4 regions of the Rhizobium sp. P28RR-XV genome follow, and region 4 is predicted to be linked to each of the others. Evidence: predicted binding sites of a transcription regulator. Region 4 holds the regulator's gene; each other region holds the start of a gene.

Region 1 (7,662 bases), on a different contig from region 4:
GCCAGATCGGCGGCGAAACGACCGTAACCGGTCTATTGCGGATCAGCGAGCCAAAGGGCACGATGCTGCGTTCGAATATGCCGGCGCAAGAGCGCTGGTATTCACGCGACGTGACCGCGATCGCTGAGGCGCGCGGCCTGCAGAACGCGGCACCCTATTTCATCGATGCCGACGACGCGAAAAACCCGGGCGAGTTGCCCGTGGGAGGGCTGACGCAGATCACCTTCCACAATAGCCATCTCGTTTATGCCGTCACCTGGTACGGGCTGGCCGCGATGACCTTCGGCATGGCCGTCTATCTCATCTATTTCGAACGGCAGCGAGCGCAGGCTGCCCGCTGATCGCCAGAGCGTTTCCTTGTTTCACGCAATTCCGCACGCAAAACCGCTTCGCGCTTTTGCGGGAATTGTTCTATGCCGCCATTTTCGGGAAGCGAAGCTGCCAGCGACGGCCGTCGCTCGTCATTTCGACGATGCCGAACGGCTCGACATCGATTGCCCAGAATGCGGCGGCCGGCGCCTGCAGGACATGCTGAACGGCAGCGCGGATGACGCTGGCATGCGTAACCACGACGATATGGCCGGCGTCGTCAATATGATTTCCCATCCATTCTCCGACACGCCTCATGACCGCCGACAGGGATTCGCCGCCATGCGGCGCAACCGATGTATCCGTCATCCACAGCGTCAGGGATTCCGCATCCTTTTCATGCAGTTCGGCAAGCGATTGCCCGCGCCAGTCGCCGTAATCGCATTCGCGCAAGGCGACATCCGGAATGGCGTCGAGACCAAGGACGCTGGCTGTCTGACGCGCACGCAAGGCGGGGCTCGTCCAAACCCGATCGATTGCAGCAAGCCCGAAGGACAGCGATTGGCCCTGCTGTGCCGCCTTGACCTCCAACGGTTCATCATCGGGAAAGCAGCCATTTCGATTGGCTTGCGTCGCCCCGTGGCAAATCCAGCTCAGACGTGTCTTCATGAGAGGCTCCCAACTCCATCCCCCTGCCGCGCTCTTGTCGCGATTTCACATCGCGGTGGCGCTTGATTGACAATTATCTTTGCAAATAGATATAAACTTGCGCTTGCGGGTGTGGAAGCCGGTGGAATCCCGGCGCGGTCGCGCCACTGTAATCGAAGGCGGAAGAATTCCGCCCCGAGAGCCAGACCCTTCCCGCAAGAACCCTTCCGCAAATGGAACGCGCTTTTCTTAACGAGGGAAATACAATGTCCGACACCACTTTCACTCCATCCGCAGTTCCGCAGCCGATTCCGCTCGGCCAAATCCTGCCCTGGGCCGTTTTCGCCGGCCTGGTTATGCTGCTCGCGATCTATTTCATCGGCGCAGAAGAAGGTGCGACCTCGCTCATCTCCGGCATGTATGTGCACGAATTCGTGCATGACGCCCGCCATCTGCTCGGCTTCCCCTGCCACTAAAGCGCGCCGCGATCTTTCAGATCGCTTCTCGTGCTTCAGGTCGTTGATTTTGCGCATGTCGTTGTCGCAAACCGCTACACGCTTTTGCGCGCCATGCTTCAAGGGAGCACATACATGGTTGGACGTCTTTTGCTTCGCGGCATGATCGTCGGGGCCTTTGCCGGTATTCTCATTTTTGCCTTTGCCCACACCTTTGGCGAACCGCTGGTCGATTGGGCCATCGGCTTTGAGGAAAAGGCCGCGCAGGCAGCCGGCGAAGTCCCGGAGCCGGAAATCGTCAGCCGCGCCACGCAGGCGGGGCCCGGTCTTCTCACTGGCGCTGTGATCTTTTCGACGGCGATCGGCGGATTGTTCGCGCTGGTCTTTTCCTTCGTCTACGGTCGTATCAGCACTCTCGGCGCGCGCGGCACGGCAGCCCTGCTCGCGATCGCCGCTTTCGTGACGATCTCGCTGGTGCCCTACATCAAATACCCGGCAAACCCACCAGCGGTCGGCAATCCCGACACGATCGGCGCGAGAACCGAACTGTTCTTCATCATGATCGTCGCATCCGTCGTCGCCATGATCGTCGCGGTTGGTTTCGGTCGCCGGCTGGCGGCACGATATGGTTCCTGGAACGGCGCGATCATTGCCGGCATCGGCTATGTCGTCTTCATCGCGCTGATCCAATATCTGCTTCCCCCCATCAACGAAGTGCCCGAGCAATTCTCGGCCGTCGTGCTTTGGCGCTTCCGTATCACCTCGCTCGGCATGCATGCCATCCTCTGGATGACACTCGGGCTTGCCTTCGGAGCCTGGGCGGAACGCCAACTGCCGCAACCACGTCACGGCAATGCGACCCTGCGCCGGGCCTAGCATGCTAAATGGCTCGCATCCCGCGCATGGCAACATGCGCGGGAGACGCCAGGATTCAAACGGCGTCTTGCTCGCAATCTTCTGCCTCATGGTTTCGTGTTGGCCGTTTGCAGTCGCCGCGCACGGCGGCGCCTCCTCCGACAGCCAGGCCGGCATCTCGATACCAAGCCTCACGCATGGCGAAATGGCTGTGATCGCACCCTATTACGGGCGGATCATCTCGCTTGCCGAAAGCGCATCCGACACCGACGAAACCTTCAGGCGCCTGCTGAATTTCGCGCAGATCCAGCGGACCTATTGCCTCTGGGGCATGGTGCCCGGCAGCGTTGGCGACGAGGAAAGTCCATTCAACGAGTGTTCGCACGCCTATCTAGCGGCAGTGAAGGCGGTGCTGCTCCAGATGCGGACGATGAAGGACGAAAAGGCAGCGGCCGGCGACATCGTCTCGGACGTCGACTCGGCGTTGGTGCGCAATAATCTCTCGCTTATCCTGTGCAAATTCAGCGGCGAAGGCTTCAATACGGCCGACCTCATCCGCCCGAAACCCGCCGATATCCTCCTGCACGCTAGGAGCCTCACGACCATTCTGGCCGCCGGCCTTGTCGTTATCGCAGGATTATGGGTAGCGGCGCGCGCTTTGCGGGCAGCGCCGCGTCCTTAGGGCAATTCCAGGAAAGTGCGCGGCGATTTCCGTCCGGAATTGCGGGGAAACGAAGAGATGGAACAGTTCAGGGATTTCGTGAAAAGCTGAGCCCCTCACGAGAAAACACCGCCGCGAAACGCGGCGGTGTTTGTCTTTTCACCAATAGCCTGGCCGGCCGCGCCAACCGCCATCATCGCGCCAATGGCGATGATGGCCACGCCAGCCCCACGGCGGCGGCGGTGGCGGTCTGTAGTAACCCCAACGCCGCGGCGGCGGACCCCAGCGATTCGGGCGGCATTCGCCCCAACGCGTCAGATGCCAGCCACGACCGCAGGCATAATCAATTTTCACGACCGGCACGGAAGCCGCTGTCCCAACTGCTGGGATAGGCATTGCCTCTGCCGAAGATACAACCAGGCTGCCGAACAAGGCAGCGATAGCAATCACGGACGATCTCATTTTGATGGCCCTCTATCCAAGTCCCTTACATCAGGGATTTAGCCCCCAAACGTATGAACGGCGGCTGAACCGAAAATGGCCTTTTGGGGGCAAAATCAAGACGGCAGCTCGGAACCATACGTCCTCAAAGAGCGCCCCCCGCCCCGCCAATACGGCTGGCATCCGACTTCTCGCGCGTCACGAGAGTTTCATGAACGAGGCTTACACCGGCAATATCAATGACCATAAAGGAGTTTGGGATGGTCGACCTCGCTTCAAACACTTCCGAGGGTGGCAACGCCAATCACCCAATTCATGGTGCCGGGAGCTCGGCAAAGTGGTTTCTGCCGCTTTTCGGCGTGGTCGTGCTCGGCGGCCTTGCCTATGTCGGCTATGCCCTCGGCAGCGACCTTGCCGACGCGGCCGCCGTTCCGTGGATCCTGCTCGGTCTGGCGCTTTTGATCGCGCTCGGCTTCGAATTCGTCAACGGCTTCCACGATACGGCCAATGCCGTTGCCACCGTCATCTACACCCGTTCGCTGCCGGCTGAATTCGCCGTCATCTGGTCCGGTTTCTTCAACTTCCTCGGCGTTCTGACCTCCTCGGGCGCGGTCGCCTTCGGCATTCTGGCGCTGCTGCCGGTCGAACTGATCCTCCAGGTGGGTTCGGGCTCCGGTCTCGCCATGGTTTTCGCGCTTCTGACAGCGGCCATTATCTGGAATCTCGGCACCTGGTATCTGGGCTTGCCGGCATCGAGCTCGCACACTCTCGTCGGCTCCATCATCGGCGTCGGTCTCGCCAACCAGTTCCTGGCACCCGCCGGCTCCGCCACCAGCGGCGTCGACTGGTCGCAGGCAAGCAGCGTCGGCATGTCGCTACTGCTGTCGCCGATCATCGGGTTTGCCATGGCCGCGATCCTGCTTCTGGTCGCCAAGGTGCTGATCCGCAACAAGGAACTCTATGAAGCACCGAAGGGTAATGCCCCGCCGCCGGCCTGGATTCGTGGCCTGCTGATCTTCACCTGCACCGGCGTCAGCTTCGCCCATGGTTCCAACGACGGCCAGAAGGGCATGGGTCTTATCATGCTCATTCTCATCGGCCTCGTGCCGACGGCTTTCGCGTTGAACCGCACACCCGATATCAACTATCTCGAAGCTTATAAGACTGCCTCGACGCAGGTCGAGACCGTGCTCGGCAAGTATATGAAGCCAGGCGTTGCGACGCCGGCCGACCCGAAGGCTGTGGTCAGCGACGCCGTCAAGAGCAAGACCTGGACGGACGCGACGACGCCAGCGCTCCAGGCCTATATCCACGCCACCAGCGCCGAAATCGCCGCTTACCCCAGCGTCGAGAAGCTGCCGAACGGCCTCGTCGGCAACGTTCGTAACGACATCTACCTGATCGGTGAATCGCTGAAGCTGATCGACAAGCAGAAACTGCTGCCGATGAGCGCCGACGACCTCAAGGCCGTAACCAGCTATCATGCCGCCGTCGATCACGCGACGAAGTTCATTCCCCTCTGGGTGAAGGTCGCCGTCGCGCTCGCGCTCGGCCTCGGCACCATGGTTGGCTGGAAGCGCATCGTCGTCACCGTCGGCGAAAAGATCGGCAAGACGCACCTGACCTATGGCCAGGGTGCTGCCGCTGAAGTCGTGGCCATGCTGACGATCGGTGCGGCCGACCATTTCGGCCTGCCGGTTTCGACCACGCACGTCCTGTCCTCCGGCGTCGCCGGCACCATGGCGGCGAACGGTTCCGGCTTGCAATGGTCGACCGTGCGCAACATGCTGATGGCCTGGATCCTGACGCTGCCGGCCTCGATCGCGTTGGCTTTCATGCTGTTCATCGTGCTGCGCCAGGTCTTCTGACCTGCCATATCGGCTCAAGCGCCGATATCGCGATCGGACCATATTCGAAAGCAATGGCGCCCCTCATGGGGCGCCATTGTTGTTGCAGCAAGCGGCTGCGAGGAGCCTTACCGCACGCTTTCCCTCTTGTTGCCGTTGGCACCGAGACCGGAAAGTTTCGCCAGTTCCGAACGGCGGTGTGCATAGTTCTGCGCGACCATCGGATAATTGGGTGCCAATCCCCATTTCTGGCGATATTCTTCCGGCGTCATCCCATAATGCACGCGCAAGTGACGCTTCAGCGTTTTGAATCGCTTGCCGTCTTCAAGGCAGACGATGTAATCGCTCGTCACCGATTTCTTCAAATCCACCGCCGGCACCAGATTGGCGCGGTCGACGGCCGTGCCTGTATCCAAGGCTTGCAGCGCTTCGTGGATATCCTTGATCAGCCTGGGAAGGCTGTGAAGTGGCACAGCGTTGTGACTGACATAGGCCGAAACGATCTTTACACAGCCGTCAAACAGGGGACGCGGCAGTGGTTGGGCAGGGACTTTTCTCTCGCTAAAAGAATCCATGATCTTTTCCCGGATTTCATTTGGTTCCTCGCGCGCCGCCCCGCTCGAATTGCATCATGCGCGACGCCCGCTGCCGGACATCCCGCCATTTCAAATTGCGCCGTCTTTCAGGCGCTCGATCCCGGTTCTGTTGCCGGGACAGAATGCGTTCGCACAGCGTGCGTCCGCGATCATCGCAATCGATAGTCTTTCATTCCATATCCTGTCTCCGCCGCAGCCCGCGGCGGATCATCGACCGAGCCTGCGAAATACAGCGCCAGCTTGTTGCAAAGGGTGACGAGCGGCATGCCGAGCATGAATGCCGTATGCGTGTGATCTCCGCCGCAATGATGCAGCGTCTGACCGACAAGGCTTCCGATGGCCGTATCACATGCCTGCTGCGTCGGACGGCCATCGGACAGATGAAGGGCGATCTCCTCGATCGACCGATTTTCATTCGCGGTCGCGGTGACGATGTTGGCGGCGTCGCGCCCGAGTTCGCAAAGAACATAGAGCCCGGTTTCCGCGTCTATCGTCACACGGCCCAAAGGCGCCGCGGCGCGATCGCAAATGAGGATATGGGGAGCAGCCCCGCCGGAAAACGAGAAGGACAACGCCTCCGCGCCATCTGAAAAGGCCGTATGCAGCCGGCTCACCAAAGCGCGAAGCAAGGTCTTCGTCTTAAGTTCGCGCGTCGCCCGGGCGGCGGAAACCTGATAATCAGAGGTAAAGGCCGGTTGCTTCATCACAGCGACACCTGTGAAGGCGAGCTCGCGATCATACCTGGCAGGATAATGGCGGCAATGTTCATCCCATCCCCCGCAAAACGGCCTTCCCCTTGCGGCGGCGAAGCTGTGCTAACGAAACGGGTTGCGACAGGAAGAAGCCTTGCGAGTGCGTTGCGCCAGCCTCTCGTGCAGCGTCGAGCTGAGAGCTTGTTTCGATGCCTTCGACGACGACGAAAGGCGCAAAGCAGGCGGCAAAGCCGACAAGATGGGAAAGACTGTCGCTTCCGTCGCGGCCGCACCTGTTATCCCGTGTGAAGGCAGCGTCGATCTTGACGATATCGGCGACCACCTGCAACAGCGATGCCGGCGTGGCAAAGCCGGATCCGAAATCGTCTATCGCGATGCGGCAGCCAAGAGCGCGGATCATCTTCATGCGCTCTATGGAGGTGCCGATGACAGGATAGCCTTCCGTGATCTCGACGACGAGCCGTGGAGCGAGCTCCGGCTGACGGCTTATGCGGCCGAAGACATCGGAAAACCGATCCGAACGGGATAGGCTGGCAGCATTCAGATTGAACCCCAGCACCAGCCTCTCATCCTCCGCCAAAGCAGAGAGCACCATGTCAAGAATACGCAGATCAAGATCGAACCAGCGATCCTGCCGCTCGAGGAACGAGACAAATGTGCCGGCCGCGTGCACGGTGCCATCCGAATCGGTTACGCGCGCGAGACTTTCCGCATAGAAGACCTCGCCGACATTCGCGACGTCATGAACCCATTGCGCGGCAAAACCCAGGCCGCCTTCGGCGATCGCCTTCAAAATGAGGGCTCTGTGTCCCTCCTCTCCTCGGCTCGTACTACCGTTCATCAGATCTCCCTTCGCAGGGGAGCCGATTGCAGCCGGCGCTTCGGAAACGGGAACGACGGCTGACAGCGGCGCGCATGACCCCAAAGCATCGGATTTCTGGTGTCTAAAATCCGTCTCTTCCATCCTCCAGACACCCACAAACCCCATATCACCGAGGTTCCCCTTTACGAAGCTGGAAACGTTGCACCGAAGATCATAGTCAACCCGGCGCCGTACGACGACAAGCTATTATTTAATTAATTCTAATATATTAATTAGCGAGCTGTGGCAAAGTCAACTGCTGCAGCACCCTCTTA
Region 2 (7,662 bases), on a different contig from region 4:
GCAGATAGCCGTCGCCCTCGAAGACGGACGCCTCTTCTTCCGGCAGAAAGGTGATGTGCGCCGAGGATACGCCGAGTTGCCGGGTGACTTCCTTGAGGCTCTCGGCGAGCGCCGGCTGCAGCACGCTCCGATCCTGCCCCTCGGCGACAAGCAGCCGCGGCCCGGTGGCGGGCGTGAAGGGAATCGAGCATTGCAGCTTCGGATAATAGCGGCCGCCGGCGCGCTCGAAAGCATCGGCCCAGCCATGATCGAAGACATATTCACCCTGGCTGTGGCTCTTGAGATAGCCCGCGACGGCACCGAGCAATTCGCCGCCGTCGGTTTCGAGCAACAGATGATTGCCGAGCCAGCCCGTCTTGTCGGTCGCGGAGCCGGACTCCTCGAGCGACGACAGGAAGGCGTGCGAGACGAAGGGATTGTATGGCAGCAGGCTGCCGGTTCTGGACGCTCCGGCTAGCTTGGACCAGCTCTCCGGGGCGATGTTCTTGAAGGATCGTTCAACTCGAATGGATAATTCGTCTGTCATCAAGTTCTTGCGCTGAGAAGGAAGGGAGGGCTCTCACCGCTGCGCCTCCATCCGGGAGGATACGTCGCAGGCGCAGCGGTAATTTGGGTTTGCGCAAAGCCTCTCCTTCAACCGATCCCGATTTACGAGGCCAGGCGCGGGTCAAAACCTTCGAAGGTCATTTGGTCTGCATTGGCAAATGTATGTTTGCGGGCCGCCTCATCGCGCACGGTCCAGGTGATGACCGGAATACCGCGCTGGCGCTGCGCCGTGACGAAAGGGTTCGGCAGGTGGCCGTAAAAGTACGAAATGAAGTCTAGCCCAAGATGCATGGCTTCGTCATGCTGAAAAAACGTCTCGGGCTTGTTTCCTTCGGCCGTAAGCCCGACGGGGTAGGGTGCTTCCAGGCCTTTAAGGTCCTTGAGCAGCCAATGGTCGAAGCTCATCAGCGCGACATGGCCCTTATAGCCTTCCAGCACCTCGAGAACGGATTCCGCAAAGCCTTCGTCATCGTCTTCGCGTCCCTTGAGTTCCAGCACCAGCGGCACCTTGCCGTCGCAGAGCCGCAGAAGCTGCTTCAGCGTCGGGATCTTGTCCTTGGTGCCGCCGATCGAGAGCAGGCCGAGCTCGGCCGAGGTGCGCTCCCGCACTTCGCCGGGCAGGTTGCAGACGCGCTGCAGGTCATCGTCATGGAAGACGACCGGAACGCCGTCCGAGGCGTAATGCAGATCGCATTCTATCGCGAAACCTGCCTCGATGGCGCGGCTGAAGGCCGAGAGCGTGTTCTCCCATATTTCCTTGTTCATGTCATGATAGCCACGGTGAGCGACGGGATGCTCGGTCAGCCAGGCAAGCTTGCTCATTATGCGATTTCCAGAATGGCATCGATTTCAACGGCGGCATTGAGCGGCAGGGCTGCCATGCCGACAGCGGCGCGGGCATGCTTGCCGGCTTCGCCCAATACATTTGCCAGAAGATTGGAAGCGCCGTTGATCACAAGATGTTGTTCGACGAAATCCGGGGTCGAAGCGACGAAGCCGTTCAGCTTGATCAGCCGCTTGATCCGGCCGAGCTCGCCTCCGAGCGCGGCCTTCGCCTGGGCGAGAATATTGATGGCGCAGAGTTCTGCCGCGCGCTGGCCGCCGGCGACATCGACGTCCTTGCCGAGATGGCCCGTCACGCCGATCTTGCCGTTTTCCATCGGCAGCTGCCCCGACAGATAGAGAAGATTGCCGCTGATGACATAGGGAACATAGTTGGCGGCCGGTGCCGCGGCTTGCGGCAGAACGATGCCGAGTTCCTTCAGGCGACCCTCGATGGCGTCGGACATTTTCATCTCCCGTTTTGTTGTAAAAACTTCAAAAATCCGGCATCAAGACTAAATTCCGTCACTTGGGATCGGCAGTCTCGTTTTAGCCGAAAGCGTTCTTATAACATCGCATGCGAGTCCAACAGGAGATAATGAATGTTCCGCTCGAGTCTTGCTGCCACCGTCGTTTCGGGGCTGGGCATTCTGTCACTGGCGACTTCGGCAGCTCATGCAGCCGGTCCGAGCGGGCTGATCGCGCATCGCGCCGTCTATGATCTCGAGCTGAAGGATGCTTCCGATCGTTCCGGCATTTCCGGCATGGTCGGCCGCATGGTCTATGAGTTCGAAGGCTCCGATTGCGCCGGGTTCACCACCAATTTCCGCTTCGTGACAAGGATCGACACGGGCGATTCCACCCGCGTCAGCGACCAGCAGACGACGACATTCGAGGATCTCGGCAAGCGCCTGTTCCGCTTCGAGACCAAGTCCTTTACCGATAACCAGCTCGACAAGGACGTACGGGGTGCCGCAAGCGACGATCAAAAGGGTATCAAGGTCGATCTGACGCAGCCGCATAACAAGCAGGTCGAACTCATCCAGAGCCGCTTCCCGACGGAGCATATGCTCGACATCATCCATAACGCCAAGCTCGGCAGGAATTTCTTCGAGGCGCAGGTCTTCGACGGCTCCGATGACGGCGACAAGCCGCTCATCGCCACCACGGTCGTGGGGAAGGAACAGCCTCCGGCCACGGATGATCCCGATGCCGACAAGGCCGGCGCCTTCGCCAAGACGTCCTTCTGGCCGGTGACCGTGGCTTATTTCAACGAGAAGTCCACAGGCGACGCCACGCCCGTCTACCGCATGTCCTTCAAGCTCTACGAGAACGGCATAACGCGTGATCTCACCATGGATTACGGTGACTTCGTATTGACCGGCAAGCTTACCAAGCTCGAGGTTCTCGATACCAAGGCGTGCCAGTAGTCCGGCGCGCGGCGTTGGGTCGGCCGAAACATAAAATCATCGTCATAAAACTGTGATCTAAGCTTCACTATGGTGTGAAACGATTGGCACGTGTGGGTGAGTCCGTCTTTCGCTCGCGCCGATCTGGAATTGTAGTGGGGCGCGCGGGGGAATGATCGCCTTTTGGGGCGATTGAAAATTTTTGCGGTCGGCTCCGTGTTTATGGACGAGAAAGCACGACCTATGAGCAATACCGACATCTCCGCCGGTTCCACCAACAGCCTGCCGGCTGTCGCCGCCGATCCGGCGGAAATCGCCCGCATCGGCGACGGCATCGATCTGACCGATCGCGCCGGCATTTCCGTCTATGGCGATCGCGCCCAGCAGGCCGTTTCCGATTATTCCGATCGTATCCTGCGCGAAGTTCGCAATCGCGATCTTGGCGAGGTCGGCAAGCTGCTGACCGATATCATCGTCAAATCAAAGAAGCTGGACCCCGCTTCCCTGAAGGACGAGGGTTTCCTCTCGCGGATGTTTTCCTCGTTCAGGGCGAGGCTCGAGCGCTTCAAGGAACAATTCGAGGATGTCGCCGGCCAGATCGACCGCATCGGGCTCGAGCTCGATCGGCACAAGGATATCCTGCGCCGGGATATCGCCCTGCTGGACGATCTGCATGAGGAGACGAAGCAATCCATCGTGCAGCTCGATGCCTATGTGCAGGCCGGCAAGGATTTTGCCGAGCGTTTTCGGTCCACCGAACTTCCCCGCCTGAAGAACGTCGCCGATGCGGCTTCCGCTAATCCTGGCGGCGGCATGCTGGAAGCGCAGATCTACCAGGATAGCCTTCAGGCCCTCGATCGGCTGGAAAAGCGGGTTTTCTACCTGCAGCAGGCCCGTCAGCTCGGTATCCAGCAATTGCCGCAGATCCGTATCGTCCAGTCGGGCGATGAAACCCTGATCGAAAACCTGCAGGCGACTTCCGCGCTGACGGTGCCGGCCTGGAAGCAGAAGATGGTGATTCTGCTCGGCTTGACGCAGCAGAAATCCGCGCTCGACCTGCAAAAGACTGTTACCGACGCCACCAACGACATGATCCGTCAGGCATCGAAAATGATGAAGGATCAGGCGATCGCCATAGAACAGCAATCGCAGCGCGGTATCGTCGATATCGACACGCTTGCGGCTGCCAACCGCGACCTGATCGACACGATCAGTGGTGTCCTGAAGGTGCAGGAGGATGGCCGCGCCAAGCGGGCAGAGGCCGAGCAGCGGATGCAGAAAATGACCATAGAGCTCAAGAAAGCAATGATCGAGGCGCGGTAATTCGCATGACAATCCGCACATTTGTTACCGGCTTGACGCTCGCGTCAGCTCTTGCGCTGAGCGGCTGCGATGTCGGCGGCCAGGGGCCGAAGTTCTCGATCGTTTCCGGCTCGGAAAATACGGTTCTTCAGCCTGTTGTCGAGGAATTCTGCAAGGAGAAGAAGGCGACTTGCACCTTCGCCTACGAGGGCACGCTGGATATCGGCTTGGCCCTGCAGAGCGAGAAGGGTGTCGAGCAGGACGCAGTCTGGCCGGCCTCGAGCGTCTGGGTCGACATGTTCGATGCCAAGCGCCGGGTGAAGTCGCTGACATCGGTCGCGCAGATGCCCGTCATTCTCGGCCTACGCAAATCCAAGGCCGAGGTGCTCGGCTGGGTCGGCAAGCCGGTTTATATGAAGGACATTCTGGCGGCGGTGAAGAACGGCTCGCTGAAATTTCTCATGACATCGGCGACGCAATCCAATTCCGGCGCCAGCGCCTATCTCGGCATGCTTTCGAGCGCGCTCGGCAACAAGCCCGTGATCGAGCCGGGCGATCTCGACAAGCCGGAGGTTCAGGGTGCGGTCCGCTCGCTGCTTGCCGGTGTCGAGCGCTCTTCGGGTTCGTCTGGCTGGCTTGCCGATCTCTACACCGACTCGGCCGCAAAGGGCGTGCTCTACGACGCCATGTGGAATTACGAGGCGGTGCTGAAGGAAACCAACGACAAGCTCGCAGGCATGGGCAAGGAACCGCTTTATGCCATCTATCCCGCCGATGGCGTGGTCGTTGCCGATTCGCCGATCGGCTTCGTCGATCACGGACGAGGGCAGGAGGTCGAGACCTTCTTCAATCAGCTTGTCGATTATCTGCGCTCCGCTTCGGTGCAGAAGCGCATCGCCGATACCGGCCGCCGCATTCCTCTCGCCGACGTTGCCGCAAAGCCGGATCCGTCATGGAATTTCGATCCGACCCGGCTCGTGACGGCGATCCGCATGCCGGAACCTGCCGTCATCCGCCAGGCACTCGATCTCTATCAGGTCGCTCTGCGCAAGCCGTCGCTGACCGCTCTCTGTCTCGATTTCTCGGGCTCGATGGGGGGCAAGGGCGAGGAGCAGCTCCAGGCGGCCATGCGATTCCTGTTCAATCCCGGCGAAACAGGCAAAGTGCTGGCGCAATGGACGCCGGCCGATCGTATCATGGTCATTCCGTTCGACGCCGATGTGCGCACGACTTTCGAGGGCACGGGAGATCCGGCTCAGCAGAAAATGCTTGTCGACAAGGTTTCGCGCCAGCACGCAGACGGCGGCACGGATATGTATGCCTGCGCAAGCAGGGCGCTTGACTGGATAAGTGCGACGCGGGATCTGTCATCCTATCTGCCGGCGGTCGTCATCATGACCGATGGGAGATCCGATGATGCCAACGGTGATTTCATGAGCCGCTGGGCATCGGTGAACCCGCATGTGCCGGTGTTCGGTATCACCTTCGGCGATGCGGACAAGCGGCAGCTCGATGCTATCGCAAAGGAGACCTCGGCACGCGTGTTCGACGGTCGCGGCGATCTGGTCAGCGCGTTCCGGGCAGTGCGCGGTTATAACTAGAGCATTTCTGTTTTAAATGAAGCCACAGAAATGCTCTATCCCTTTGTTTTCTCGCAATTCCGGACGCAAAACCGCTTCGCACGTTTGCTGGAATTGCTTTAGGACGATAATGCGCAATTGGTTCGGCAATGACTGGAATTGGATCGTGGCGGGGCTTGCCGCCGCGATCGTCGTTCCTTTGCTTAGCTTTTTTGCCGGCATGCCGATATGGATCGCGGCGCTGATCGGTCTCTTGGTGTTCGTCGGCCTGATCTTCGTGCTCGCGCCCACGCGCCTGTTTGAAGGGCTGGATGCGAAGGCAATCGGCAGGGGACGCCTGGACTTTGCCCGTGACCTGTTGAGTGCGGCGACACCGGCCGCACAAAGGCTGGAGGCATCGGCAGGTCAGATCGCCAGCAAGGAAACGGCAGAACGGGTGCGGCATCTGGCTGACATTGCCGCCGACGTCTTCGCCAAGGTGGAGGCCAATCCGGAAAGTGCCGGCACGGTCCGGCGGTTCCTCAGCTATTATCTGCCGCGGGCGGCGGAGGTGGCGGAAGGATTTGCCGTGATCGAGGCGAAACGCCAGCCGGACGCCGCGCGCCTGCAGGAGGTGGGTCTCGTCCTGACCAAGCTGGAAGACGCTTTCGTGCACTATTCCGACAGCCTGCTCGAAGACAGGCTCGATACGCTTGATACCGAGCTGCGCCTCATACAGGCTTCGCTCAAAGAGGATATAAGACGCTGATGGCCATTTCCCGCCGCGCTTTTGGAGTAGGGCTTCTTGCCGCCGGTGTCGCGGGGACTGGAGGCTATTTCGCGATCAAGGACCGTCCGGAGCTGCAGGGGCTGCTTGGCAACCGCACCAAGCTCTTCGGCTTTATCGGCGGCGAGAAGGAAGCCTTCCTGGCCGATAGCGACGTGATCTCGGCACTTCACGGTTACGGATTGGAGATCAACAGCCGCGTAGCCGGTTCGGTGGAGATGGTGCGCGAGCAGGCGCTTCTCTCGCAGGACCCCGCGTTCCTGTGGCCGTCTTCGTCGATCATGGTCGATATCGCCCGTCAGGGCGGCGTCAAGATCCGCAATGATCGCGTCATCCTCAATACGCCCGTCGTCATCTATTCGTGGCAGCCCGTCGTCGACGGATTGACGAAGGCCGGGCTCGTCACTACGACCCCGGCGGGGCAGCACCAGCTCGACCTCAAGGCGCTGCTGGACGCAATGCTTGCCGGAACGAACTGGTCGAAGCTCGGCGTCAACTCGCTCTATGGCCAGGCCCGAATCGTCTCGACGGATCCCAACCGTTCCAACTCCGGCTTCATGTTCTCCGGCCTCGTGCTCAGCCTTCTGAGCGGCAATGTCGCGAGCGCTGAAAGCCTCGCGCAGTTCGGCGACAAGGCGCAGACGATCTTCCGCAACATGGGCTTCAAGTCGTCGTCATCAGGCAAGCTGTTCGAGCAGTATCTCGCCGGCGGCATCGGCGGCGAGCCGATGATCGTCGGCTACGAGAATCAGCTGGTGGAATGGATTATCGCCGACCCGAAGCGCTGGCAGAGGATACAGGCCGGCAACGGCGCCAAGCCCGTGGTGCTCTATCCGCATCCGACAGTCTATTCCGCGCACCCGCTGATCGCCATCGATGAACAGGTCGATCGCATGATCGAGGCCCTGGTCAGCCCGCGGCTGCAGGAGCTTGCCTGGACCAAGCACGGTTTCCGGGGGCCGCTGGGAACAATGACCGGCGATGCCGACAGCGCGATTGCCGGCCTGCTGCCGGCTGAAATCGATGCCGTATTGCCGCTGCCGGACGCCAATGTCATGCTGGCGCTGCTCGATAAACTGGCGGCTTGAGGGCAGGGTAGGGTTATTTTTCGACCCAAAGCCTTGCATTCCAAGTGAATCGAATGTATGGGCACCGGCATTCCACACGTAAGGCATGGGATTGTCCGGGAGAAATCCGGATTGTTCCGCCCGGTGGCATTCTCGAAGAGGGTGCTGTT
Region 3 (7,662 bases), on a different contig from region 4:
TCGCAAGGCTGAGCCCGGCCTGCAGAGCAATGTCTTTCAATGGGAAAGGCGATTTCAAGGCGGCTCCTTCTGAGGTGTTTTTGAGGTGTTTTGTATCTTTCTCATAGGTCGGGCCAAGACTAGGATCAATCCCATAAGTCCAACGTCACTTTGGGAGGAGATCACCATGGACGCTCAGACGGTCGCCAGCCGGCGCAGCCAAAAGGTTTGGCTTTCGGCCGATTGCGGCAATTTCGATCATTTCAAGAGCGTGGTCGAAAAGACCGCCAATCCGACGGACTGGCCGTCGGCGCCGGGGATCGAGAAAAACATCCTCATTTATGATGGTGACAAGGTTCGCAGCGCCGCCGGAAATGAAGACGAACGCCGCGCCCTGATGGCCGAGTGGGTCGAGGCCTTCACCTCAGGCCCCGGCATCGTCGTCATCAAGGATGCCATGCCGGATACGGCAGTTGTCGATCGCGCAACCACTGTATTCGAAGCCATTGTCCGTGAGGAAAAGGAGAGGGGCAAAGGCGCTGGCGACCACTTCGCCAAGCCCGGCGCCAATGACCGTATCTGGAATGCCCTGGAAAAGCACTGCCTGTCGGACCCCGAGAATTTTGCCCGCTACTACGCCTCGACCACCGTCGCCATGGTGTCGGAAGCTTGGCTTGGCGTCGGCTATCAGATGACCGCGCAGATGAACCGCGTCAATCCAGGCGGCACTGCACAGAAGCCGCATCGCGATTATCATCTGGGCTTCATGTCGCCGCAGCAGATGCAGGCCTATCCCGGCCATATCCATGCCGTTTCACCGCTTTTGACGTTGCAGGGAGCGGTCGCGCATTGCGATATGCCGCTCGAAAGCGGGCCGACGCTGTTCCTGCCCTATTCGCAGACCTTCTTCGAAGGCTATATTGCCTTTGGTCGTCCGGAGTTCCAGGCTTATTTCGCCGAGCATCACGTGCAATTGCCGCTGAAGAAGGGGGATGCCGTCTTCTTCAATCCGGCGGTCATGCATGGAGCCGGCAACAATGTCTCGAAAGACATCTACCGTATGGCCAATCTCCTGCAGGTGTCGTCGGCCTTCGGGCGGGCGATGGAGAGCGTCAACCGTACCCGCATGTCGATCACGGTCTATCCCTCCCTTCTCGCCGCGCTCGATGCCGGCACGCTGAGCCGTGCCGAGATCGCCAATGTGATCGCATCGACGGCCGAGGGCTACGCCTTCCCGACCAATCTCGACAGCGATCCGCCTGTCGGCGGTCTCGCACCGAAGACCCAGGCGCAGATCATGGCTGAGGCGATCGATGCCGGGACGGACGCCGGGCGGTTTGCCGAACTGATCGCCGCCCATGCCGCACGCAGGGAGGCTTGAGGATCCGATGAGCCGACTGGATGGAAAATTTGCCGTCGTCACCGGCGGCACGCAAGGCCTGGGTGCGGAAGTTGCGCGGCTCTTTGCCGAACGGGGTGCTGCCGGTCTGACGATTTGCGGCCGCAGCACCGGCAAGGGCGAAGCCAAGGCGCGGGAAATTGGTGACCGCTATAAGATGCCGGTTGATTTCGTTACGGCAGATCTCGGCGAGGTCGAGGACTGCCGCAAAGTCATCGCGACGGCGGTCGAAAAATTCGGCCGCATCGATGCGCTCGTCAATGTCGCTGCCATCACCGACCGCGGCACCATTCTCGATACCGATCCGGATCTGTTCGACCGGATGTTTGCCATCAACGTGCGTGCACCCTTCTTCCTGATGCAGGACGCGATCAAGAATATGATCGCCAATGGCATCGAAGGCACCATCGTCAACATCTCCTCGATGTCGTCGATGGCCGGCCAGCCCTTCATCAGCGCCTATTGCTCCTCCAAGGGCGCGCTCGACACGCTGACCCGAAATACCGCCTTCGCGTTGCTCAGAAACCGGATCAGGGTCAACGCGCTGAATATCGGCTGGATGTCGAGCGACGGCGAGGATCGCATTCAACGCGAATATCATGGTGCCGCGGAGGATTGGCTGGCAAAGGCGGCTGCAGCTCTGCCATTCGGCCGGCTCGTCGACCCGGCGGAGGTCGCGCGCGCCGTCGCTTTCCTGTCGTCAGAGGAATCCGGCCTGATGACCGGTGCCACGATCAACTTCGATCAGTCGATCTGGGGCGCCTATGAGGGATCGCCGCATCCACAGAAAGCGATGTGACACGGATAGATTGGCGGGAGGGAAATCCCTTCCGCTGAGGGCCGGCGTCGCATGCCGGCGGGGAGTGCGAGCCGGTCTTGCCTTGAGCTTAGAAGCTCTTGATGGAACCGTCGGACCAAACCATCCTGCCGCCGCGGATCGTGCTGCGAAGCCGCGGCACGCGGCCACGTTCGGCAATCACCAGATCGGCGCGCAGCCCCTCAGCGATGCGGCCACGATCGTTGAGGCCGAGTGCCTTTGCCGGGTTGGCGCTTGCCAATGCGGCCGAGGCCGGCAGACCGCCTTTGCCGATTTCCGCAAGAGCGATCACGGCCGGCAGAATGGCCGATGGATGATAGTCGCTCGCCAGAATATCGAGCACGTCGGCTTCATAGGCTTCGCGTGCGGAAAGATTGCCGGAATAGGAAAGGCCGCGCAGCGCATTCGGTGCGCCCATGGCCGTCGCCAATCCCAGCCGCCTTGCTTCGGTCGCCGTCGCGATATTGATCGGAAACTCGCTGATCGCCGCGCCGAGACTATGCAGGAGCGCGACCTTCTCGATTGTGTCATCGTCATGGGAGGCCAGCGCGACGCCGTTCTCGCGTGCCAATTCCGCCAGTCCGTTGATGATGTCCATGCTGTCGCCATGTTCGCTGCGCGCAGCCATGCGCTGCTTCACGAGCTCGGCCGCCTGTGACTCGCTGATCTTCTTGGCCTTCGCCGTGTTGGCGATGTGCAGCTCGATATCGCGGTATTGCCCCTGGCCCGGTGTATGGTCCATGAGCGAAATCAGATGGAGCGCACCGGCATCAATCAGGGTCTTCGCTTCTTTCAACGCAGGCAGGAAGGTCACCTCGAAGCGGCCATGGACCCGGTGGTCGATCAGCAACTCCTCGCGCATGGATGCGAGCGTTTCGACCATCGCGCGGGTATTTTCCGCGGAGCGCACATGGCCATAGGTAGCGGGTGTGAAGGCAACCGCCGCATAGGCTGTCGTCACGCCGTTGGCGGCAAGCTTCTTGTCGAGGTCGTAGACGCCAAGTTCGAGCGGCATGCGGACATTGACGCGCGGCTCCACGCATTTTTCGATCATATCGCCATGCATGTCGACGAAGCCGGGCAGCAGAAGCCGTCCATGACCATCTACCTCTGCCCCGTCGACACGCCGTTCGCTGATATCGGCGATCAGCCCGTCTTCGATCCTGATGGCGCCGCGCTCAATCACGCGGTCCTGCAATACAATTTCAAAATTACTCAGCCACATCGTCTTGCTCGTCCTCGATCTTGATGGCTTGCAGGTGCAATTCCTAATCGATCAATGCCTTTACATCGTCCGGATGATGAAAGACACCGATCATCGCAACGCCGGACGCTTTGAGCTGCGCCGACCGGCCGGCGGCGAGAATTTCCAGCGCCTGTGCGTGGGTATAGGATGCGCTGACTGGATTGCCGGTCTTCTCCTCAGTCATCGTCTTGTCCTCGGCCTTGGGATTCGTTGTGGCGAGTCTTCAAATATTCGAATGAGAACTATAATCATTCGAATGAATTGTCCACGACGTTTTCAGGCATAAGGAGCGATTTCTGAGGCGCCGCGAAATCCTCAGTCGCCGCGCCGGCGTAGCCATTCCGCCGTGATGCGGCTTGCTTCATAGGCGGCCGCCGCTGGCGCCTGCCCTTCCACCAAGGCAAAGAGAAAAGACCCTGCAAAGCGGTCGCCGGCGCCGATCGTGTTTGCCGTGTCGACCTTCGCTGCCGGTTCGACCTCAACGGCCTTTAAGCCGTCAAACAGCGTGATCGGGCGCGTGCCGTCGGTGAGCACGAGCATCTTCAGGCGCGGACCGGCGATCTGCCCGGCGCGCTGCCAGGCAAGCGTCAGATCATCCGCAACGTCGTCACGCGAGGAAATGACATAATCGGAAGGGCGGGATGTCGCGGGCCGGAGGGGGAATTGCGAGATAACGAGGGGCTGGGCGTCGATCTGTTCGACAAGGTTTTTGTCGAGAGCAATAGCATTGATATAGACGCCGGCGCCTGACAGTTTCCCAGTGACCGTGAGCGGCTGGGATCGTCCGGCCGGCGCGATGATCGTCCGCTCTCCATTCGGCTCGAGGAAAATTTCCAGTGGCGCGGTTTCTCCCGGGACCATCGCTATGTAGCTGGTGTCGAAGCCGGCTGCTGCCAGCGATTCGAGCGCCGCTTGCCCTTGTGTGTCCTGCATCAGCCGCGAGACGATGGCGACATCGGCTCCCAACTCAAGTAACTGCCGCCCGGTATAGAAGGCGCCACCGCCGAGACGGGTTGTTTGGGACGAAAATTGCATCCGTCCGCCTGGAACCAGCGGAGCATCCAACTGCCATATGCGATCGTGGTTTACCGATCCGATAACGATTATTCGGGGCATGCTCCGCCTATCTGCCGTCAATGCCTGGTGCCAGTGCGTCCACGATGAAACGCTGTGCCAGCAGGAACATCAAGAGAACGGGGACGATCGACAATAGGATCGTCGCCATCAGCGGCCCCATAGCGATCCATGTGCCGAGGAGTGCGGTCGTGCCCGCGATAAATTGACGACGATTAAGCCCTACCATCTTATCCTCGATATCCGACTGGTTAGTAAAACATTCGGATATTTATGTAGCATGGCGAATGACACTCATGTGAAGGGAGGTGTGACTAAAGGTCAAAGCCCAATGGAGAAATTGGCTTTGGCTGTTGTTTGGTGGATTTCGATCATCGGGCAGAGATTGAAAATTAATGCTGTAGCGATATATGTCATTCGAATGACATGGGTTGAATTCGGAAAGCAGGCATGGAGAAGAAATTGCTGCACGGGCAATGGCAACAGGTCGAGAGCGACATTGCCGAGGATATTCTGACAGGCCGCCTGTCATCCAAGGCGCAGCTTCCGACCGAATCCGACCTGATGGAACGTTTCGGTGTCGGCCGCCACAGCATACGACGCGCCATTTCCCGGCTCGAAAGCCGAGGGCTCGTGCTGGTCGAGCAGGGGCGCGGAACCTTTGTCAGGGATAGCCGCCTCGACTACCGCCTGTCGGAACGCACGCGCTTTTCCCAGAACCTGCTCGATCAGGGCAGGGAGCCGCTTGGGCAGGCCATTCATGAAGAGGTGGTTCCGGCTTCCGAGATGATCGCGGAGGCTTTGCGGCTTCCCCATGGCGAGCCCGTCTATCATATCGTCCGGCGTGGGTTTGCCGACGAGGAGCCGATCAACTATTCGCACGCCTACTATCCGGTGCGCCGCTTTCCGGGCTTCGACGAGGCGCGGCGCAGCGGGCGTAGCGTAACCGTCATTCTGGCCGAATATGGCATCCCCGACTATATCCGCCTGCGCACCGATATCGTCGTTCGTCTGCCGACAAGCGAGGAGGCCAAGCAGCTCTGCCAGTCCATGTCCCAGCCGGTGGCCGTATCGAGAAAAGTGGACGTCGATCTCAAGGGTACGCCGATCTCCTATTCCGAGTCTGTATGGCCGGGCGAGCGCATACAATTCTCGATCGACAATACCAGCCAGCTTCTGGATGTGCTTGCGCGCGGTGATGCCGGCTGAACGGATCGGCTCTACGCGGCTTGCGCCTGTGCGACGCTGAATGACGCCCCCGGCGCGATATGCTAATGTAACGGCCTGTGAGGCGCGCAGGGGATCATGGCAATGTTGGAGACGGACAAGGTATTCGCCGGCTCGATTCCGGAAAACTACGACCGTTATATCGTGCCGCTGATTTTCGAGCCGTTCGCCGCGGATCTTGCGCGACGGGCAGCGTCACTGGCACCGGACGCGGTCCTCGAAATTGCCGCGGGAACCGGGGTCGTCACCCGCGCATTGGCGCCCAAGCTGTCCCCTGATACAAGCTACGTCGTTACCGACCTCAACCAGCCGATGCTCGACTATGCGGCTTCGCAGCAACCGCCAGACAGCCGCATCATTTGGCGGCAAGCAGACGCCATGACGCTGCCGTTTGAAAATGCGGCCTTCGATCTCGTCTTTTGCCAATTCGGCGCGATGTTCTTTCCAGATCGCATCGCGGCCTATCGTGAAGCAAAGCGCGTTCTGAAGCCTGGGGGACATTTCCTGTTCAACGTCTGGGATCGCATCGAGGAGAATATCTTTGCGGATGACGTGACGAACGCGCTGGCCCGGATTTTCCCGAACGATCCGCCGCGCTTTCTGGCACGTACCCCGCATGGCTATCACGATATGGACCGGATTCGCAGCGATCTCGAGAATGCAGGTTTCGCCGATGTGACGATCGAAACGAGAGCCGAACAGAGCCGCGCATCCTCGCCGCGCCTACCGGCCGTAGCCTATTGTCAGGGAACGCTTCTTCGCAACGAAATCGAAGCCAGAGAAGCGGGAAGCCTGGAGGCTGCAACCGATTACGCCGCATCCGTGATAACAGACAGACATGGCAATGGCGAAGTTGCCGCCAAGATTCAGGCGCATATAATCTTGACCACGGCCTAACGCCTGGAGGGTAATGTCGAAAAGTGTAAACGGTTTCCGGACGACATCATGCTCCATCTATATGATTTCAACACGGATTCAGATTTTAGGTCATTCGACCTAAAATCATCCGGCGCTAAGGAATATCAGCCGATGAGGACGGCAGCGCCGTCCGCGTTCAGCCTTTGACGGTCTTGTTCCTGATGCCCACGACGAACAAGACTACGCCCTCGGCCGCAATGATCGCCATTGCGGCCCACAAGCCGATCTGTGTTACGTCTCTTCCGCTGCGGCGCAGGGCATAGCCGAGGCACAGGAAAGACCCATTCCACATCAAGCAACCAAGCGATGTCGCCGCCAGGAAGGTTCGGGGGTCAAGCCGCAAAGCGCCGGCCGGCAGGGCCAGATAGATCCTGACCGCGGGAATGACCTGACCAGACAGCGTTACCCAGAAATGGTTGCGGCGGTAAGTACCGGCCAGCCGATCGTAGAAGGATAGCTTTAGCAACAGGTATCCGCCATAGCGAGCGACAACCCGCCGCACCCTTCGCGGCCCGAATACCCAACCAATGCCATACCAGCCAAGTCCGCCAGTGACGGAACCTGCCGTTACTGCAGCAATGGATAAGGCAAGCGCAAGAAGATCCGGCATCATCAACCCGAGAAGCATGAGAAGGATATAGGATGGAAAAAGTGGGACAAATTTCTCCATGATGGCGAGGCAGAAAATGCCAGCCAGCCCAAAGCTCGTGAATAGTGTGACGGTGCCGGGAGCTTGCGCCACCAGTTCCTGAGCCGTCATGCGGGCTGCGATCGCGCTAACTCGGCATATTTCGGGACTTTGCAATCCGCCGCCCTGGAGATCCGGTAGACGGAAGCTGGCGGCAAGTTCCAGATCGTTCCGCCGATCCGCGCTTCTCTGAGCTCCAAGTGACCCAGAATCTGATCCGGCACAGGACAGCGCGGGCCGTAGGTGATCTGATGAAATGCGCCGCCGGGCCTGAGATGTTTGAAGGCCCCACCCAGGATCGCGCGGATTTCGCG
Region 4 (7,662 bases):
CGTCGATGATATCGCGCAAATCGGCAGCCGGAACGGCAGAGAGGTCGAGAAAGTGTTTCGGAGAAGCCATGTCCTTACCTGTACTCCAGAAAAAACCCGCGTGGGGCACGCATAAGCCCTTAAATCGGCACCGATTTAAGGAAAGCTTATGCGATCCCTAAATGTTACTGCATCCTTTGCGCGTCGCCTCGACGCGCGGCGCAGTAATCGCCCCGGCTGCGGGCGTTGAACTCAAGCCGATTTCTTGACGCGGGCTGCGCGTGCGCGCTCGGCGGCGCGCTCAAGGCGAGCCAGACCTTCGCGTGCTTCGTCGGCGGTGACGACCAGCGGCGGCAGGAGACGGATGACGTTGTCGCCGGCCGGGACGCCAAGCAGGTGCTCGGCGCGGATCGCCTGCAGCAGCTCCGCCTGCGGAATGGCCGCCTTGACGCCGAGCATCAGGCCTTCGCCGCGAACATCCTCGATGATATCGGGAAAACGGTCCTTCAGCGAGGCGAGACCCTGGCGGAAGACCAGCGCGATATCGCGGACATGCTGCAGGAAACCTTCAGCGAGCACGATATCGAGCACGGCATTGCCGACCGCCATGGCAAGCGGATTGCCGCCATAGGTCGAGCCATGCGTACCCGCCTTCATGCCCGAGGCGGCTTCCGCCGTCGCAAGACAGGCACCGAGCGGGAAGCCGCCACCGATACCCTTGGCAACGGCCATGATGTCAGGCTTGATCCCGGCCCATTCATGGGCGAAGAGCTTGCCCGTGCGGCCGACGCCGCATTGCACTTCATCAAGAACCAGCAGCAGGCCGTGCTCGTCGCAGATCTCGCGCAGGCCGCGCAGGAATTCGTTGGTCGCGGGACGAATACCGCCCTCGCCCTGCACCGGCTCGATCAGGATCGCGGCCGTCGCATCGGTGATGGCGGCGCGAACGGCATCGAGATCGCCGAACGGCACCTGATCGAAACCCGGCGCCTTCGGGCCGAAGCCTTCGATGTATTTCTCCTGGCCGCCGGCGGCGATCGTCGCGATGGTACGCCCGTGGAAGGCGCCTTCGAAGGTGATGATGTGGAACTTTTCAGGATGCCCCTTGGCGAATTGATAGCGCCGCGCCGTCTTGATGGCGCATTCCAGCGCCTCTGCACCCGAATTGGTGAAGAAGACCTTGTCGGCGAAGGTAACGTCCGTCAGCCGCTTCGACAGCTTTTCCTGCCCGGGCACTTCATAGAGGTTGGACAGGTGCCAGACCTTGTCGGCCTGCGCCTTCAGCTCGGCGACCAGATGAGGATGGGCATGACCGAGCGAATTGACTGCCACGCCGGCTGCGAAATCGAGGTAGCGCTCGCCGTTTTCGGTAACCAGCCAGACGCCCTCGCCTCGCTCGAACCGCAGCGGAGCACGCAGATAGGTATCGTAAAGCGGCGCGGTCTCTGCCATGGCATATCTCCTCGATCACAACCCTAAGGACCAATCGCTTCCACTTGATGAAACGGGTCCGAAAAAATCAAAAGCCGCCTTGCGGCGGCCTGGCCACTATTGATGTTTTGCACCGCGATGTCAACAAAACTGGCGTTTAGCAGGTGCGAGAAAGCGCTGTCGGCCAAAAGGGATGCGTTCGGCACTGCCTATTGCAGAAATGCCACGCCGGGGCAGCAAGTTGGGGAAAACCTCGAAATCGATTCCTCAAGATTCCCGCGACTCTTGTCACGGAGTCAGCCTCACACTAGGTTAAAAATCAATTGCTAGACTGCATGCGGCGGAACTAGTCACCACAATTTTAGAGCGTTTCGCGCCTCGATCCCATGCGAGGCAATGGTGAGGGATTCTGCCATCGGAAACGCGACAGCGGAGACAGGGCATGAATTGGACAGACGAACGCGTCGAGAAGCTGAAAAAGCTATGGTCCGAAGGGTTGAGCGCCAGCCAGATTGCGGCGCAGCTTGGCGGCGTGAGCCGTAATGCCGTCATCGGCAAGGTGCATCGCCTGAACCTTCCTGGCCGAGCGAAGGCGGGCGGCACGGCGGCTGCGGCACGCACGCCGAAGCGCAGCAGCGCGGCACCGCGCGCGCCGAATTACGCGTCTCGTGTCGCAACCCGCACGGTTACCCGCCAGCAGGGCGCAACCATGCTCAAGGAAGAGGTCGAGATCGATGCCGTCAACGAGATCCGGTATCGTCCGGCTGCCAACGTCGTCGTTCCGATCTCCCGGCGTCTCGGCCTGACCGAGCTTACGGAACGCACCTGCAAGTGGCCCGTCGGCGACCCGCTGAAGGACGATTTCCACTTCTGCGGCAACGAGAGCCCGGATGCATCGCCCTATTGCGGCTACCACCAGCGCCTGGCCTACCAGCCGGTGCATGAGCGGCGCCGGCCGGCTCAACCGCGCGGCTGATATGTCCCCAAAGCTGAGATAAAAGAAACGGGCCATTGAGGCCCGTTTTCTATTTCCGCCGCTATGTCGATGCCTGACCGGGTATCGCCGCTCAGGCTTCCATGGAGTAGCCCGCGCCGCGAACGGTACGGATGACATCCTGCATATTGGAGAAGTTGAGCGCCTTGCGCAGGCGACCGACATGCACGTCGACGGTGCGTTCGTCGACATAGATATCATGCCCCCATACGCCGTCCAGCAGCTGCGAGCGCGAGAAGACGCGGCCCGGCGAGGACATCAGGAATTCCAGCAGGCGGAACTCCGTCGGCCCCAACCGCACTTCGCGGCTTTTGCGATGAACGCGATGGGTTTCGCGGTCCAGCTCGATATCCCCGCAACGCAGCACCGTGGAGAGAACCTCCGGACGGGCACGCCGCAGCATCGCCTTGACACGGGCCATCAGCTCCGGCGTCGAGAACGGCTTGACGACGTAATCGTCCGCGCCGGTGGAAAGCCCGCGCACGCGCTCGCTCTCCTCCCCTCGGGCCGTCAGCATGATGATCGGCAGGCGCTCCGTCTCCGGCCGCATACGCAGCCGGCGGCAGAGTTCGATGCCGGACACGCCGGGGAGCATCCAGTCGAGGATCAGGAGATCGGGAATGCGCTCCTGGAGACGCAGCTCGGCCTCATCGCCTCTGAGGATCGTGTCGACCTCGAAGCCTTCGGCCTCGAGATTGTAGCGCAGCAGAACGCTTAGCGCTTCCTCGTCTTCTACAACAGCAACTCTCGGAACCATGCGCCTTTGGTCTCCCTTTTCGCTTCCAGATTATTCCGTCACCGCGCCGACGGTATTGGCGGTATCATCCTTCGGGCGCTCGCCTTCTGGCTGGGCGCCGGTCGCCATGTAATAGATCGTCTCGGCGATGTTGGTGGCATGGTCGCCGATGCGCTCGATGTTCTTGGCGCAGAAGAGAAGATGCGTGCAGGTGGTGATGTTGCGCGGATCTTCCATCATGTAGGTCAGCATCTCGCGGAAGAGCGAGGTGTACATGGCGTCGATTTCCTCGTCGCGCTCGCGGATCGACACAGCCTTGTCGGGCGAACGGGTGGCATAAACGTCCAGAACTTCCTTCAGCTGGCTGAGCGCCAGTTCGGAGAGATGCTCGATGCCGCGGGCGAGACGGCGCGGAACGCCGCCCTGAACGGCGATGACACGCTTTGCGGTGTTCTTGCCGAGGTCGCCGACGCGCTCCAGATCGGAAGCGATGCGGATCGAGCCCATGATCTCGCGCAGGTCGGCAGCCATAGGCTGGCGACGGGCGATGGTGACGATGGCCTTGTCGCCGACTTCGCGCTCGGCATGATCGAGGATGACGTCGTCGGAGATGACCTTCTGCGCAAGAGCAGTGTCGCTTTGGACCAGTGCGCGGACGCTGTCGCTGACCATCTGCTCGGCCAGGCCGCCCATTTCCGCAATGCGGCGCGTCAGGAACTTCAGGTCTTCGTCGTAAGCAGAGAGAATGTGAGTGGAGACCATTTTTCTATCCTCAAGGTGAACTGTGTGAAAGGGTCCGAGCGCCTGATATCATCAACCAAAACGGCCCATGATGTAATCCTGCGTGCGGTAATCGTCGGGATTGGTGAACATTTTATCGGTATCGTTCTCCTCAACCAGATGGCCGAGATGGAACATTGCGGTGCGCTGCGAAACGCGGGCTGCCTGCTGCATGGAATGCGTCACGATGACGATCGTGAAGTTTTCCCGCAGCTCGTGAATGAGATCCTCGACCTTTGCCGTTGCGATCGGATCGAGCGCCGAGCACGGCTCGTCCATGAGGATGACTTCCGGACTGACGGCAACGGCGCGTGCGATGCACAGGCGCTGCTGCTGACCGCCCGAAAGGCTCGTGCCGGCATCGTGGAGCCTGTCCTTGACCTCGCCCCACAGGCCCGCCTTCTGCAGGCTGGTCTCGACGATATGGTCGAGATCGGCCTTGGAACGGTGCAGGCCATGGATGCGCGGCCCGTAGGCGACGTTTTCATAGATCGACTTGGGAAACGGGTTGGGCTTCTGGAAGACCATGCCGACGCGCGCGCGCAATTCCACGACATCGATGCTGTTGTCGTAGACATCCTGATCGTCGAGCGTGATCTTGCCCGTCACCCGGCACGTCTCGATCGTGTCGTTCATGCGATTGAGGCAGCGCAGGAAGGTGGACTTGCCGCAGCCGGAAGGGCCGATGAGCGCCGTCACCGTATTGGCGCGGATCTTCAGGTTGACGTCGAAGAGCGCGCGCTTGTCCCCATAGAAGACCGAAACGTCCTGGCCGATCATCTTATAAGGGATCGTAGTCATCTTCTTGGCCAAGGCTCTTTCGCTTGCGGCTTCGCTCATCATGTTCATTCCCCGGCCCTCCCTACCAGCGCCGCTCGAAGCGGCGACGCAGCAGGATGGCGCCGATGTTCATCGCGACGAGGAAGAAGAGCAGGACGATAATGGCGCCGGACGTTCTTTCGACGAAGGCGCGCTCGGCCTCGCTCGCCCACATGTAGATCTGCACCGGCAGCGCCGTCGAAGGATCGAGAGGCGATGTCGGATAATTGGCGACGAAGGCGACCATGCCGATCAAGAGCAGCGGCGCCGTCTCCCCGAGCGCATGGGCAAGCCCGAGGATAGTGCCCGTCAGGATGCCTGGCATGGCGAGCGGCAGGACATGATGGAAGACCACCTGCATGCGCGATGCGCCGAGGCCAAGCGCGGCGCTGCGGATCGACGGCGGCACGGCGCGTAGCGCCGAACGCGTGGCGATAATGATCATCGGCAGCGTCATCAGGCTCAGCACCAGCCCGCCGACGAGCGAGGCCGAGCGCGGCAGCCCCATCATGTTGATGAAGACCGAGAGGCCCAGCAAGCCGTAGACGATGGAAGGCACGGCGGCGAGATTGTTGATATTGACTTCGATCAGATCCGTCAGCCGGTTCTTCGGCGCGAATTCCTCCAGATAGATCGAGGCGGCGACGCCGACCGGCAGAGCGAGCACGAGTACGGTCAGCATCAGATAGAGCGAGCCGATCAGCGCAACGCCGAGACCGGCGGCTTCCGGGCGGCTGGAATTGCCCGACACGAAGAGACCGGTATTGAACGCCTTGTACAGGGCTCCGCTTTCGCTGAGCTGCTTCATCCAGGCGACCTGCCGGTCGGACACCTTACGGTCCTTCTCGTCGACGGTCAGATCGATCTGCCCCTTGTTGGCGGAATCGATATTGGCACTGGCAAGAAAAGTAACGTTCTGCGTTATCCCTACGATCGAGGGGTTCGCGACGACCTTGTCGCGCAACGCGATCCTGGCACCCTCAGACACCATCGCCGTCGCCTCGCGGACGAGTGCACGATTGGCGGGATCGATATCCAAGGCTTTGACCAGCGCGTCACGCACCAGAACCGGATAATTGGCCGATATCAGCACCTTCGGATCGGTGGTCCGCTTGGCCGTGGGGTCGATCACCTTCTCGGTGAATTCGATCGGCAGGGTGATCGATGTCTGAACAAAGGCGGTGTAGCCGGTGCGCACCACGGTCGACACCAAGATGGCAAGGAAGACGAGGCCGAAGATAACGGCCGTGACGCCATAGGCGCGGAAGCGACGCTCGGCGGCATAGCGCCGCTTGATGCCGATATCACGCCGTGCCGGAGCGCCCGGCGTGAGCCCGCGCGGCATATTCGGCACGGGGGAGGATACGATGCCGCTCATTCGTATTGCTCCCTGTAGCGGCGGACGATGTAGAGAGCATAGACATTGAGGCACAGCGTCAGGCAGAACAGGGTAATGCCGAGCGCAAAGGCAACGAGCGTCTGCGGTGAAGTGAACTCCAGGTCGCCGGTCAGCTGATTGACGATCTTCACGGTCACGGTGGTCATGGGCTCGAAGGGATCGATCTGCATACGCGCGGCAACGCCGGCAGCCAGCACCACGATCATCGTTTCACCGATCGCGCGCGAGGCGGTCATCAACAGGGCGCCGACGATGCCCGGAAGCGCTGCCGGCAGCAGAACGCGCTTGACCGTTTCCGAGCGGGTGGCGCCGAGACCGAGCGAGCCGTCTCGGAGCGACCGCGGCACGGCCATGATGATATCGTCCGACAGCGAGGAGACGTAAGGGATGAGCATGACGCCCATGACGAAGCCCGCCGTCATCACGCTCTGAGCCTCGATGAAGCTTCCGTAACGTCCCGTCAACAGACCATCGATCTCGGCCGAAATGTCCCTGAGGAAGGGACCGACGGTGACGAGGGCGAAGAAACCGTAGACGATCGTCGGAATGCCGGCCAGAACCTCCAGCATCGGTTTGGCGATGGACCGAACGCGCGCCGAGGCATATTCGGCCATGTAGATCGCGGCGAACAGGCCGATGGGCACGGCGAAGAGCATCGCGACGAAGCCGATATAGATCGTGCCCGCCAGCAGCGGGATCAGACCGAAGGTGCCCGACGTCAGCGAGCCGGCGCCGGCGAAGCGCGGATCCCACACCGTTCCGAAAAAGAACTCCCTGGCAGGCACCATGCTGAAGAAACGCGCCGCTTCCGAAAGCATCGAAACGACGATCCCGACCGTCGTCAGCACGGCAATGGAGGATGCGACGATCAGCGCGCCGAGAACCACCTGTTCGACGCGGTTGCGGGCGCGGAAACGCGGAGCGATGACGCGCAAGCCGTAGAGCGCGCAAAGCAGCGACAAAAGGATCGCGACTGCGGACATCACCATCCGGCTGATTTCGCGCATGCCGTTGTATTTGTTGGCAGCATCGACCATGTAGCCGGTCGGGCGGACCGCGAGCGGCACCCCCTTCTGCGCCAGCAGCAATTGCAGGTCGGCCGTGCCGCCGGCGACTTCGGCAAGCTCCTGGCTCTCCAGTAGACGCATGCCGCGGGCGATGCTGCGCACCATGCCGTAGCTGAGATTGAGCTCCGCCTGCGGCAGAGACTTTACCTCCTCCGGAAAGGATTTCGTCACCAGGCGATCGATGACGATGGGACTGACGATGAGCCAGGCGCAAACGAGCGCCAGCGCCGGAAGCACCGCCCAGATGGCGGCATAGGCACCGTGATAGCCGAGCCGGGAATGCATGGACGAAGATCTGCCGCCCGACAGCGCAGCCGCTCTCACCCGCCCCAGCATGAAAGCAAAGGCGCCGATGACCGACAGGCACAGCAGCAGTAGCGATACACTCATTCCCATTCCCCGGCGAACGCCGGCGCAGCCATCGGGCCGCGCCGCCGCTCAGTCCTTACGCATTCAC

What was found. The regulator PhoB, encoded in region 4, activates phosphate uptake and scavenging genes when phosphate is short. The targets are predictions, from matches to a motif close to TGTCATNNANCTGTCAT.
Region 1: the regulator PhoB is predicted to act here: its motif matches at 3,566-3,582, upstream of HGP12_RS31045 (inorganic phosphate transporter).
Region 2: the regulator PhoB is predicted to act here: its motif matches at 2,839-2,855, upstream of HGP12_RS02935 (toxic anion resistance protein).
Region 3: the regulator PhoB is predicted to act here: its motif matches at 4,927-4,943, upstream of phnF (phosphonate metabolism transcriptional regulator PhnF).

The regions. Positions count from the first base shown of each region.
Region 1 covers NZ_JABAIG010000022.1:9,754-17,415, reverse strand. Annotated here, with positions in the region: gene HGP12_RS31070 (SURF1 family protein) at 1-341, shown strand, start outside; gene HGP12_RS31065 (histidine phosphatase family protein) at 412-978, opposite strand; cobalamin riboswitch at 1,092-1,165, shown strand; gene HGP12_RS31060 (CbtB-domain containing protein) at 1,224-1,433, shown strand; gene HGP12_RS31055 (CbtA family protein) at 1,548-2,288, shown strand; gene HGP12_RS31050 (hypothetical protein) at 2,323-2,949, shown strand; gene HGP12_RS34960 (GCG_CRPN prefix-to-repeats domain-containing protein) at 3,088-3,390, opposite strand; gene HGP12_RS31045 (inorganic phosphate transporter) at 3,630-5,237, shown strand; gene HGP12_RS31040 (MucR family transcriptional regulator) at 5,345-5,791, opposite strand; gene HGP12_RS31035 (RNA polymerase subunit sigma-54) at 5,962-6,516, opposite strand; gene HGP12_RS31030 (EAL domain-containing protein) at 6,578-7,366, opposite strand.
Region 2 covers NZ_JABAIG010000001.1:605,717-613,378, reverse strand. Annotated here, with positions in the region: gene HGP12_RS02955 (GNAT family N-acetyltransferase) at 1-526, opposite strand, end outside; gene HGP12_RS02950 (glycerophosphodiester phosphodiesterase) at 649-1,368, opposite strand; gene HGP12_RS02945 (RidA family protein) at 1,368-1,835, opposite strand; gene HGP12_RS02940 (cell envelope integrity EipB family protein) at 1,971-2,798, shown strand; gene HGP12_RS02935 (toxic anion resistance protein) at 3,021-4,100, shown strand; gene HGP12_RS02930 (VWA domain-containing protein) at 4,106-5,680, shown strand; gene HGP12_RS02925 (5-bromo-4-chloroindolyl phosphate hydrolysis family protein) at 5,790-6,407, shown strand; gene HGP12_RS02920 (substrate-binding domain-containing protein) at 6,407-7,513, shown strand.
Region 3 covers NZ_JABAIG010000003.1:39,460-47,121, reverse strand. Annotated here, with positions in the region: gene HGP12_RS07125 (LacI family DNA-binding transcriptional regulator) at 1-58, opposite strand, end outside; gene HGP12_RS07120 (phytanoyl-CoA dioxygenase family protein) at 167-1,360, shown strand; gene HGP12_RS07115 (SDR family oxidoreductase) at 1,368-2,177, shown strand; gene HGP12_RS07110 (alpha-D-ribose 1-methylphosphonate 5-triphosphate diphosphatase) at 2,266-3,468, opposite strand; gene HGP12_RS33935 (hypothetical protein) at 3,464-3,625, opposite strand; gene HGP12_RS07100 (PfkB family carbohydrate kinase) at 3,757-4,557, opposite strand; gene HGP12_RS07095 (hypothetical protein) at 4,565-4,744, opposite strand; gene phnF (phosphonate metabolism transcriptional regulator PhnF) at 4,966-5,724, shown strand; gene HGP12_RS07085 (class I SAM-dependent methyltransferase) at 5,827-6,639, shown strand; gene HGP12_RS07080 (DedA family protein) at 6,797-7,420, opposite strand; gene HGP12_RS07075 (class I SAM-dependent methyltransferase) at 7,417-7,662, opposite strand, start outside.
Region 4 covers NZ_JABAIG010000011.1:6,826-14,487, forward strand. Annotated here, with positions in the region: gene argF (ornithine carbamoyltransferase) at 1-70, opposite strand, end outside; gene HGP12_RS22915 (aspartate aminotransferase family protein) at 232-1,431, opposite strand; gene HGP12_RS22920 (GcrA family cell cycle regulator) at 1,853-2,386, shown strand; gene phoB (phosphate regulon transcriptional regulator PhoB) at 2,478-3,161, opposite strand; gene phoU (phosphate signaling complex protein PhoU) at 3,192-3,902, opposite strand; gene pstB (phosphate ABC transporter ATP-binding protein PstB) at 3,954-4,769, opposite strand; gene pstA (phosphate ABC transporter permease PstA) at 4,783-6,117, opposite strand; gene pstC (phosphate ABC transporter permease subunit PstC) at 6,114-7,595, opposite strand; gene HGP12_RS22950 (substrate-binding domain-containing protein) at 7,659-7,662, opposite strand, start outside.